One region of the Corynebacterium sp. Marseille-Q4381 genome, then DNA from elsewhere that is predicted to be linked to it. Evidence: predicted binding sites of a transcription regulator. Region 1 holds the regulator's gene; the other holds the start of a gene.
What was found. The regulator LexA, encoded in region 1, represses DNA repair genes until DNA is damaged. The targets are predictions, from matches to a motif close to CGAACANNTGTTCG.
Positions count from the first base shown of each region.

Region 2: V6D40_RS02200 (HNH endonuclease signature motif containing protein) is a predicted target of LexA. The motif match lies at 4,297-4,310, and genes of this name have one in related genera.

Region 1 covers NZ_JBAJNR010000001.1:239,489-245,322, reverse strand. The annotation lists gene nagB (glucosamine-6-phosphate deaminase) at 1-470, opposite strand, end outside; gene V6D40_RS01250 (HNH endonuclease signature motif containing protein) at 589-1,689, shown strand; gene V6D40_RS01245 (uracil-xanthine permease family protein) at 1,725-3,026, shown strand; gene V6D40_RS01240 (HPr family phosphocarrier protein) at 3,038-3,307, opposite strand; gene V6D40_RS01235 (DeoR/GlpR family DNA-binding transcription regulator) at 3,357-4,145, opposite strand; gene lexA (transcriptional repressor LexA) at 4,151-4,831, opposite strand; gene V6D40_RS01225 (hypothetical protein) at 5,021-5,344, shown strand; gene nrdR (transcriptional regulator NrdR) at 5,355-5,813, shown strand; gene hrpA (ATP-dependent RNA helicase HrpA) at 5,823-5,834, opposite strand, start outside.
Region 2 covers NZ_JBAJNR010000002.1:85,496-91,329, reverse strand. The annotation lists gene V6D40_RS02215 (LpqB family beta-propeller domain-containing protein) at 1-1,303, shown strand, start outside; gene V6D40_RS02210 (ComF family protein) at 1,326-1,949, shown strand; gene hpf (ribosome hibernation-promoting factor, HPF/YfiA family) at 2,033-2,734, shown strand; gene V6D40_RS02200 (HNH endonuclease signature motif containing protein) at 2,832-4,226, opposite strand; gene secA (preprotein translocase subunit SecA) at 4,491-5,834, shown strand, end outside.

The DNA of each region.
Region 1 (5,834 bases):
GGGTGCAGGTCGATGACGCGGGTGCGCGAATCGAGGGGGCTGCCCGGCTCGTTGAAGGCGATGTGGCCGTTGGCCCCGATGCCCAAGATTTGGTGGTCGACGCCGCCGGCGGCAGCGATCGCGCGCTCGTACGCCGCAGCCGCGGCCTCCGCGTCTGCCGCGGTGCCGTCGAGAGAATGCACGTCAGCGTCCGCGATGTCGATGTGGCTGGTTAGTTCGCGCCGGATCGTCGCGTAGTACGACTCGGGGTGGGTTGCGGGTAAGCCGTAGTACTCGTCCAGCAAAAACGCTTTGCAGTTCCCGAAACTCAGGCCCTCTTCCACGTGGCGGCGGGTGAGCTCTCGGTAGGTCGGGGTGGGGGTGGAGCCCGTCGCTAAGCCGAGCACTCCTCCCGCCCGAACCGTGGGCTCCAGTAGGTCGGCTGCGGCGGCGCCGACTTCTTCTTTGGTGCTGCGGATCAGAATTTCCATGTGGAGTAATGTACTTCAGCTGCGCATTGTGGAGAAGATTTCGGCGCGGCGGCGGGGTTATCCACAATTTCGGAGGGGGCCCTTTACTTGGTGTTGTTGCGCCTCTAGCGTCTTGGCCATGACCCCGTTTGCCAGCATGATCGCCGCGTTGACGGTCGATGCCCTCGAGGGCTTCGACCGCGGCGCGGCGCTTGCCGCCGGCATTTCTTCGTCGACCGCGGGGGACTGGGAGGCGGTGCACAACGCGTACTTCGGGCCCACGCGGTACGTGCGGCTGCAGCGTCAGGCGGTGTCGCTGGCGCGTGCGGGCCGGTTCCCGCTCGATCAGCTGGTGCTCATTGAGAAGAAGCTCAAGCTCGTCGCTGATGCTGCTGAACGCGCCGCGCTGCGGGTGGAGCTGCTCCAGTCGCGCCGCTCGTACAAGTATTTGCAGCAGCGCGCGAAAGAACTCGTTCCGGTTGAGGAGAAGCCGTACAAGAAGCAGGCTTCGTTCACCCGCTCCCGGTGCGGCACCCGCGGGTTCCACATTGGTTCGGACGAGCGGCGCCTCGCCGATCTTGAGCACCGCCTGCGTGAAGGTCTCGACCCCGGTCAACCCGCGGGGCCGCAGATGGAGGAGAAGTTCTGGTCGTTGTTCGAGAACTCAGGCGGCGGCATCGCGCCAGCTGCGCCGCAGCCCTGCGTGCTGGTGCCGCTGGATAAGCACGTAGCTATTCTGCAGGGCGCAGGCGACGACACGGAGCTCATGCTTACCGACGGCACCTCAATCACCGGCGCCCAATACCTGGCTTTGCACCACGCTTGCGATCTCCAGGTGGCGCTGTTCCACCCCGAGCACGGCGCAGTGAACTTGTACCGCACCCAGCGCCGCGCCAACACCAAGCAGCGCACCTTAGCCGCGCTGGTGTCGCCCGGTTGCGCGGTACCCGGGTGCCGGTTGCCGGCCGACCACTGCGAAACGCACCACGTAACTGCGTGGAAACACGGCGGCGAGACGAACATTTCGAACCTGGCGGTGCTGTGCTCGTACCACAACCGCATCAACAACGACGACCCCGATGATGCGAGTCCCGGCTGGCAGAAACGACGGCGGCGGGCCGGTCGCATCGTGATGAACCGCGGCGGGCCGGCCTACCGAACCTGGACCGGGCACCTTCTACCCGCCAACCGCCCCGGCGCGATGGAGCTCCTGTTCGGACCGCGCGTGCCCGCGGGGTAGGAGATTGCGCCGCTCGGGTGCGATAATGGCTCCCCGTGAATGAAACGCCCCGCACTCCCGATACGACACGATTTGGTTGGACGCTGCACGGCGACGGCAAACGGGTGAGCCCCGGTGCCGTCGTCGCCCCGGATGAGCGGCTCTCCTGGCCGCGCACGATCGGCATCGGCATGCAGCACGTGGTCGCTATGTTCGGCGCCACGCTCCTCGTGCCCACCCTGACCGGGTTCCCGGTCAACACCACGCTGCTCTTCTCCGGCCTCGGCACGATCATCTTCCTGCTGCTGACAAAGAACAAGCTGCCGAGCTACCTCGGTTCGTCGTTCGCGTTCATCGCCCCGCTGACTGCCTCGCAGCAGTACGGGATGGGTGCGCAGCTCGGCGGCGTGCTGATCACCGGCCTGGCGCTCATCCTCGTCGGCGTGATCGTCCAGGCCGCCGGCAAGCGCGTCATCGACGCCGTCATGCCGCCCGTGGTCACCGGCGCGATCGTGGCGCTCATCGGTTTCAACCTCGCCCCGACGGCTGTGGCGAACGTGGAGACGCAGCCGGCGGTCGCCGGCGTCACGCTTGTGACCATCGTTCTGGTCACCGTTGCCGCGCGCGGGATGGCGTCCAGGCTGTCCATCCTCATCGGAGTGGTTGTCGGTTGGGTTTTCGCCGCCCTGACGGGCGGTCTTGACGACGCCGCCTTAGACACCATCGGCGCCGCCCCCTGGGTGGGCTTGCCCGCCTTCCACACGCCGGAGTTCCGCCTTTCGGCTGTGCTGGTGACGCTGCCCGTGCTGGTGGTGCTCATCGCCGAAAACGTCGGTCACGTCAAGGCGGTGTCCGAGATGACCCACCGCGACCTCGACTCCCTGCAGGGCAAAGCGCTGATTGGCGACGGCATCGCGACCACACTCGCCGGCGGTTTCGGCGGCTCCGGCACCACGACCTACGCCGAAAACATCGGCGTGATGGCGGCGACGAAGGTGTATTCCACGGCCGCCTATTGGGTCGCGGCGGTGTTCGCGATCGTATTGGCGTTCATCCCGAAGTTCGGCGCCGTTATTTTCACCATTCCAGCGGGCGTGCTCGGCGGCGCCTGCCTGGTGCTCTACGGGCTGATCGGCATGCTGGGCGTTCGCATCTGGCAGGACAACCGCGTCGACTTCACCGATCCGGTGAACCTCACTGCTGCGGCGGTGGCGCTGATCGTGGGTATCGGCAACCTCACGCTGCACGCCGGCCAGGTTGCCCTTGAAGGCATCGCGTTGGGCTCCGTCGGGATCATCGTGGTGTACCCGATCATGCGCTGGATCTACGACACCATCGGCGAGGGGCAGTACCGCTAAACGACGCCCTCCTAAGCGTCGTCCAAGTTCCGCTCGATCAGCGCCGCGATCGACTCGACGGCCTTCGGGTTGTCGGAGGTGACGGTGACCTCGTCGCCGAATTCGGCGCCCATCGCCATGATCATCAGCGCTGAGGCGGCATCCGTTTCGTCCTCATCGTCGCCTCCGACAAGCGAGAGAATGACTTCGTCGTCGTACTCGCCCGCGGCGTCGGCGATAACGGTCGCTGGGCGCGCGTGCAGGCCCACGTGGGAGCCAACCTTCACCGTCTTGGAAGCCATGATGGGGTCCTTTCGTTGTGCGCGAACATCAGTTGCAGTGACAACCAGTCTAGAGACTGTCGGCGATGACGACATTGACCCCGTGCCTCTCAAGATCGGCGACCAAGGACTGCGGAGCACCCCAGTCAGTCACCACCACGTCCACCGCGTCGAGCGGGGCGAAACTCACCAGGTAGTCGTTGCCGAGCTTCGTCGAGTCGCACAGCACCACCACGCGGCGCGCGTTGGTTACCATCGCAGCCTTCACCGCGGCTTCGTGCGCGTCGGCGGTGGATAGGCCGTGGTCCACTGTGAGGGCGTTGGTGCCGACAAACGCGACGTCGGCACGCAAAAGCGCAAGCGTCCGCAGCGCCGTGTCACCCACGACCGCCTGCGCAATGGCCCGCACCGTCCCGCCGAGAAGCTGCACGTCGCCGACGCCGGCTTCGGCGAGCTCCAGCGCCGCCGGCAGCGAGTTCGTCACAATCGACCACGAACTCGCCTCCGGCAGGAACGCTATCCGCTGCGCCAACGCGCTGATCGTCGTGCCCGAATCCAGAAAAATTGACTTGCCGGGCTCCGAAGGCAAAAACGCCGCTGCCGCCCTCGCGATCGCCTCCTTCGCATCAAGCGCAGAGCGCAACCGCGCAGCCAGCGGAAACTCGGACGTCATATATCCCTGGCTCGCCACCGCACCCCCGTGGACGCGCTGGACCACCCCTTCGTCGTTCAACGCGGCCAAGTCCCGCCGAATTGTTTCAGCGGTGACGTCGAAGCGCTCAGCAAGCTCCGCAACGCTCACCCGCCCCTCAACGGCGGTCAGCGCGGCGATTTGGCGGCGGCGTTCCTCGGCCTGCATCGCTGCTACAGTGCTCGGAAGACAGACACGACGAGGCCCATAATCTCGGCGTCGTCGCCCTTAATAGGGGAGAAGGCCTCGTTGCGCGGAAGAAGCCACACGCCCGTCGCGTCCTTGTGGAACACTTTCGCCGTCGCTTCGCCGTCGATCAGCGCGGCGACAATTTGGCCTTCTTCAGCCACCGGCTGCGATCGCACGACTAGCCAGTCGCCGTCGAGAATCGCCGCGTCGATCATGGAATCGCCGACGACTTTGAGCATGAACACGTCACCGTCCCCGAGCAGCTCATCCGGCAGCGGGTAGTACGTCTCGACGTTCTCCTCCGCCAGGATCGGCGCTCCCGCGGCAATCTGCCCGACAACCGGAACAAACCGCGGGCTCGACGCCTCTTCCGGGGTTTCGGCGGGGGCCGCCTTCTTTCGTTTCACGGGTTCCGGCAGGTGGCGCAGGTCCACGGCGCGAGGTTTGTTCGGGTCGCGGCGCAGGAACCCCTTCTTCTCCAGCTCTTTAAGCTGGTACGCCACCGAGGAGGTGGACTGCAGGCCCGCCGCGTCGCCGATCTCGCGGATGCTTGGCGGGTAGCCGCGCAGCACGACCGCGTCCTGGATTACCTGCAGAATGCGGCGCTGGCGCTCGGAGAGAGCGCTCATGTCGAGTTCGTTCGGGTCCGCCTTCTTGCGCGGCATGCGTTCTCCTTGGACGTTGGGGCAGTTGCTTATCGACGAAGCTACCACGCTAAGCAAGTGTGTTCGATATTCTCCACCGGTGTGCTATAAATCGAACATGTGGGCGTTAGAACAGGTGAGCGTACGAACCGGCGCCCGTGTTGGGCGGGCAGTTAGTATTTGGCCCAGTTGAATGAGAGGAGATAAGCAATGACCACCATGATTTACCCGTACGGCGGCGCACCGGCGTCGGAGGTTTGGGACGTCAACCGCGGGAGTTCCCGCACGGGCGAACGTGCCGTTGTTCGAACGTTAGCGCCCGCGAATCGAACGGCGGAGCGAACGGCTGCCCCTGCCGGTGGCCGCGCTCTTCCGCAGCACGACGGGTTCGAACCGGGTCGCGAGCGTCGCGATAATCTCGCCCTCGGCGGGCTGATGGCGGCGGCGCTGATCGCCGGGTCGCTCTTCGGCGGCGCGTTCGGCGCGGGGGATGCGCCGGTTCAACCCAGCAGCGTCTTGGAAGCGGCGCGCTAGGATAGAGGTCATGTTTTGCCCGTTCTGCCATCATGAGCAGTCGCGCGTGACCGATTCGCGCACGGTGGAAGGCGGCGCCGCGATCCGTAGACGCCGCGAGTGCACGGAGTGCGGGGGGCGCTTCACCACGGTGGAGAAAGCCGTGCTGACAGTGGTCAAGCGCAACGGGGTCAGCGAGCCGTTCGACCGCGACAAACTTATCCTGGGTGTGCGTCGCGCCTGCCAGGGCCGCGACGTGTCCGACGACGCGCTGAAGCGCCTCGCGCAGCAAGTTGAGGAGACGGTGCGCGCTCAAGGCAGCTCGCAGGTGCCGGCGAACCAGATCGGCCTCGCGGTGCTTGAACCGCTGCGCGCGCTCGACGAGGTGGCGTACCTGCGCTTCGCCTCCGTGTACAAGTCGTTCGAAAGCGCGGACGATTTCGAGTCCGAGATCCGCCTCATGCGCAGGCGCGACCGTTCGGAATTCTAGCGCCCGGTATCAGCGCCCGAG
Region 2 (5,834 bases), on a different contig from region 1:
CGAGGCCACGATCGACATGGAGCAGGTCGGCGGTGAGTGGCGCATCTCCTCCCTGCCGCCGGGTGTTGTCCTCGAGCGCACCGAGCTGCGCAACCAGTACCAGCCGCTCAACCTCTATTTCTTCGACAACCGCGGCCAAGAGTTGGTGACCGACCGCCGCTGGGTCTACTCCCGGCGCGAGACGCTGCCGAGCGCGCTCATCGCGCTGCTGATGGAGGGGCCGTCGCAACGCCTCCAGCCCGCGCTCAGCTCGATCCTGCCCGCCGGAGCGGCGTACCTCGGGGTAGAGGACGGCGCCTACAGCTTCTCCGGTTTCGGCGGGGTCAGCGAGGAAGACCGCGGGCGCTTCGCGTCGCAGGTGGTGTGGACGCTGGCGTCGGCAGGCATCAACGGCCCGTTTCGGCTGCTTGCCGACGGTGCGCCCCTGCTCACCTCCGCCGACACCCTGACCACGGACGACTTCGCCGACCTAAGCCCGGTGGTTCAATCCGCCGGCGCGTCAACGCTCTACTCGCTCACCGACGGGAGCATTTCGCTTATCGACGCCGCCTCGCCCACCCCCTTAAACTCCGAACTGTCCTCCGGCAACGTCGCCAGCGCCGAAATCACCGCGAGCGGCGGCTGGGTCGCCGTCTTCACCGACGGCCAGGGCACTTCCCGCTTGCGCGCCGGGTCGCTGGACTCCGGCGGGAAGGAGTCGTTCGAGCTGCTCGAGGCGGGCACCTTCACGCGGCCGTCGTTAGAAGGCAAGGCCTCCGCCGTCTGGACGGTTGCCGACGGCACCCGCATCCTTCGCTCCGTGCGCTCCGCCGCCAGCGGCGAGGTGACAAGCGAGGAGATTGTCGCCGAGCTGCCAGAGGGAGTCAGCGGCAACATCTCGGTGCTGCGGCTGTCGCGCTCCGGCGCGCGGGTGGTGATGGTCATCGACGGCCACCTCTACACCGGAATCGTGGCCCGCCGGGCGCCCGGCGACCGCGCCATCATCAACGTGATGGAGTACGCGCCCGACCTCGGCGGCTCTGTCGTCGCCGCCGATTGGCAGCCCGACGGTTCCCTGATCGTGGGCACCTCGAGCTCCGTCTCGCCGGTGCTGCGCGTAGAACAGGACGGCTCCTCCGCCGCGCCCCTGTCGGTGGGCAACATCTCGGCTCCGGTGGTGGCCGTCGCCGCGTCGCCGAACATGCTCTACGTCACCGACGCCAACGCGATCCTGCAGCTGCCCAACACCGGCGCCGACAACCCACTGTGGCGCGAAGTGCCTGGTTTGCAGGGAGTTCGCGCGCTCCCCATCGTCGCGCGCTGATCTGTGGCAAGCTAGTGCAGTTGTGGGGATCTTGGGGGACGTCGCCGAACTGTTGCTGCCTCGTCACTGCGCCGGCTGCGGCGAGCCGGGGCAGCTGCTTTGTAGCGACTGCCGCGTCCAACTCGCTCACCCTCCTGCGCGGGTGTTCCCGCCCACCTCGCCCCACGTCCCAGTCTTCGCGCTCGGTTCCTACGCAGACGCTCACCGCTCGGTGGTGCTCGCCATGAAAGAGCGCGAGAACCTCGCCGTGCGCCGCCACGTCGGTGCCGTCCTGGACGCTGCGCTGGACTACCTCGAGGCGCGCGGCGACATTCCCGACAGCTGCGCGCTCGTGCCCGCACCCACGCGGCCGTCTTCCGCGAGGGCGCGCGGTGGCGACCCCGTCGAGGCGTGCTGCCGGTCCACCCGTCGATCGGTTGTCCCAGTGCTCAGCCTCCGCGAGCGCACGGCGGACCAGTCGGAGCTCGACGCAGCGCAGCGGCGAGCCAACCTCGCCAACGCCGTGCGCATCTCCGCAGTGCCGGCCCAACCGGTCATTGTGGTCGATGATGTGGTGACGACGGGGGCGACGTTGCAGGCGAGCGTCGAAAAGTTGCTAGCCCACGGCGCCGATGTGAAAGCCTGCGTCGCATTATGTGCGGCATAACATGAAAACCACATTAACTCCGCATGACCAGCTGTATAATCAGAGGTGAACCCGGTTCCTACTACCTTCCGAGGAGGCAGAACATGACTTCTGCAGAGTATGACCAAAACGTTGGCTTGAGCCCCGCCGCCCAAGTCACCATCACCGGCCGAAACGTCGAAGTTCCGGAGCACTTCCAGGAGCGGGTCAACGGCAAGCTGGCGAAGATTGAGAAGCTCGACCCCTCGCTGACCTCCTTTCACGTGGAGCTGAAGCACGAGCCGAACCCGCGCCGCGAAGCGCAGGCCAACCGCATCCAGATCACCGCCTCGGGCAAGGGCCACCTCGCCCGCGCCGAGGCGAAGGAAGACAGCTTCTACGCCGCACTTGAATCCGCGGTGGGCAAGCTGGAGCGCTCCCTGCGCAAGGTGAAGGTGCGCCGCGAGATTTCCCGCTCGGGCCACCGCGCGCCCAAGTCCACCGGTGTCGTCGCCGCTGAGCTCGCTGCCGAGGCCGCCGACGTCCGCGAGGCGCAGCCGGGCAAGTACGACGTTGACCCGTACGCAGATCAGTTCGCCGACTTCGAGCCGGGCCAGATCGTGCGCAGCAAGCTGCACCCGAACACTCCGATGAGCGTCGACGACGCGCTGTCTGAGATGGAGCTGGTCGGCCACGATTTCTTCCTCTTCATCGATGAAGAAACGCAGCGCCCGTCGGTGGTCTACCGCCGCCACGCCTACGACTACGGCCTGATCGCGCTCGCCTCTGAGTCCGAGATCGCCGAAAACGGGGGCGAGGAGCAGTAACGTCTGCTTACGCCTGACTCTTCTCATCCACCCGCATCCTGGACCTCAGGGTGTGGGTTGTTTTATGCCCGGCATAATTTATGCGCGGCATAGTCGGCTACTCGAACGACAGGTCGGACCTGAACTCGTACTCACGCATGGGACCTTCGTAGTCGGCGGCGCGCTCCGGAAGTCCCCGATTGCGCGAGATGAAGCGGCTGCCGTCCTTGAACCTGAACTCTAAGTCGGGCCCTTCTTGCGTAATGTGTGCCAGTCCGTGGCTGACCTTGGAGTGGCAGGTTGAGCACAGGGGGATGAGGTTTCCGATATCGGTCCGACCCCCTTCGGACCACTCCTTAATATGGTGAATCTCGATGAAGCGGGTATGCGTGCAACCGGGCATAGCGCATTGGTGGCCCCATACATCGAGCAGCGCGCCGATCTGTGCGTCGCTGGCGAAGCGCCGTTCGCGCCCGTACGACAACGTCAACCCCGCGGGGTCCGTTATGTGCATGCGGTACATGGCGTTGGCGACGTAATCGCGCACCACCGACGACGGCACTTGTGGGTTCTGGGGCATCCACGCCTTGCCGTCCTCGGTCAGCATGATCGCCACGTTGGCGCCGGGAGCGCGGACCGGGGTGACCGGGTTTGCACGGACCATCTGGATCATGTTTACGAACGCGTTGTACAGGTCAACGTTGGCCACTGCACCGAAGCGGGTGGGGACGCGTAAGAGCTTCTCCATGGTGATCTTGGTATCTGGTCGCGGCGCGGCGACCTGCTCTCCGGGGCAGGCCTCTTCAATATCAGGACGCGGGACCGCGCATTCGTCCTCGGCGGTTGCCTGAGGGTCGCACGCGTCGACCAGCGCGTCGCCGAACATTTCGCGCAGTTCTTGCTCCATGACGGCCTTTACGTCTTCGTTGAGTAATCCCTCGATGTCCTCGCCTTCGAGGTCGTAGTTGGCCAGCTGGGCAATCTTGAGCGCCGATTTCAATATTTCGCCCATCATCGGTGTGAGAAGGAAGTCGCCAGCCCACATGCCATCCGACCGAGTGTCCAAGTTGAAATACGGCTCGTCCGGGTCCCTGTCGTCATCCTTCGGTGCCCCGGCGAGCGCTTGCCGCAGTTCCGCGTGGCACAGGGTGCGACCTAACTCCACCAGATCCGATTCGTTGGCTGCAGTCATGTACTGCAGCAGGAACCTGACGGTGGTGTAATCCAGCTCCGCTTTGCGGAATGCAGCGGCAAGCAGGGGAAAGTCCCGCAACTTTCGGCCGACGCGGACGTACTCGTAGGCAGTTGAGACGGGGTAGCGCAGCTCCCGTTGCAGCCAGTCAACGGTGCTGGACGCTCCGAGCGCCTCCGACAACTCGTGCTCGTCGAAATGGGCAATCAGTTCTAACAACTCGGCCTTAGCGACGTTGGTAAGGCGGTGCTGTTCGCGTATCTCACCCGCGATCGTCTTGGCATCGGTGCTGCGGCGGGGAGGGAGAAGCGTTGTGGTCATGGCGGTTTCCTTGCTCTGGCTGGGGAATTGTGGAGGTGAAACATCGGTGCGAACACTATACAAACCGCCTCGAACATACGATCGCACGTTATAGAACAAGCGTTCGAAAATTATGCCGCGCATAATCGGACGACCTCATTCACCTGCGCCCACCGGTCGCCCAATAAGGAAGTTCCCAGCCGGCTGCATCCTGGTTGCAAGGTAGCGGTGGGTACACTGGTTCGTTGGTATACCTGCAGAAACCTACAAAAGGATTTCTTTAACGTGTTTCAAGGACTAACGAAGCTGCTTCGCGCCGGCGAGGGACGCACCGTGAAGCGTCTGGCCAAGATCGCCGACCAGGTGATGGCGCTTGATGATCAGTATGCGGCGTTGACCGATGCGGAACTGAAGGCGAAGACTGACGAGTTCAAGGCGCAGCTTGCCGACGGGGCGTCGCTCGACGACATCCTCATCGACGCGTTTGCCACCGCCAGGGAGGCGTCGTGGCGCGTGCTCGGCCAGAAGCACTACAAGGTGCAGATCATGGGCGGCGCCGCGCTGCACTTCGGCTCGGTCGCCGAGATGAAGACCGGTGAGGGCAAGACCCTGACCTCGGTACTGCCGGCGTACTTGAACGCGCTTGAGGGCAAGGGCGTCCACATCGTCACGGTGAACGACTACCTGGCCAAGCGCGACGCGGAGATGATGGGCCGCGTCCACCACTTCCTTGGTCTCGAGGTTGGCGTCATCCTCTCCGAGATGCGCCCGCCGGAGCGCAAGGCCGCCTACGACGCGGACATTACCTACGGCACCAACAACGAGCTCGGGTTCGATTACTTGCGCGACAACATGACGCGCTCGCCCGCCGAGATGGTCCAGCGCGGCCACAACTTCGCCATCGTGGACGAGGTTGACTCGATTCTTATCGACGAAGCCCGAACCCCGCTCATCATCTCCGGCCCGGCTGACGGCTCGAGCCAGTTTTACACCGTGTTCGCGCAGCTGGCGCCGCGCATGCGCGAGGGCATCCACTACGAAGTGGACCAGCGCAAGCGCACGATCGGCGTGAGCGAGGAGGGCGTCGAGTTTGTCGAGGACCAGCTCGGCATCACCAACCTCTACGCGCCGGAGCACTCCCAGCTGGTGAGTTACCTCAACAACGCCATCAAGGCGAAGGAGCTCTTCGAGCGCGACAAGGACTACATCATCCGCCAGGGCGAGGTCCTGATCGTGGACTCGTTCACCGGCCGCGTGCTGGCAGGTCGCCGCTACAACGAGGGCATGCACCAGGCGATCGAGGCGAAGGAAAACGTCGAGATCAAGAACGAGAACCAGACGCTGGCGACCGTCACGCTGCAGAACTACTTCCGCCTCTACACCAAGCTCGCCGGTATGACCGGTACCGCGGAAACTGAGGCTGCGGAGCTGCACCAGATTTACAAGCTCGACGTGGTGGCGATCCCGCCAAACAAGCCGAACCAGCGCGTGGACCGCGACGACCTGATCTACAAGACCCAGGAGGCGAAGTTTTCCGCGGTCGCAGACGACATTGCGGAGCACGTCGAGAACGGCCAGCCCGTGCTCGTCGGCACCACCTCGGTTGAGCGCTCTGAGTACTTGTCCCAG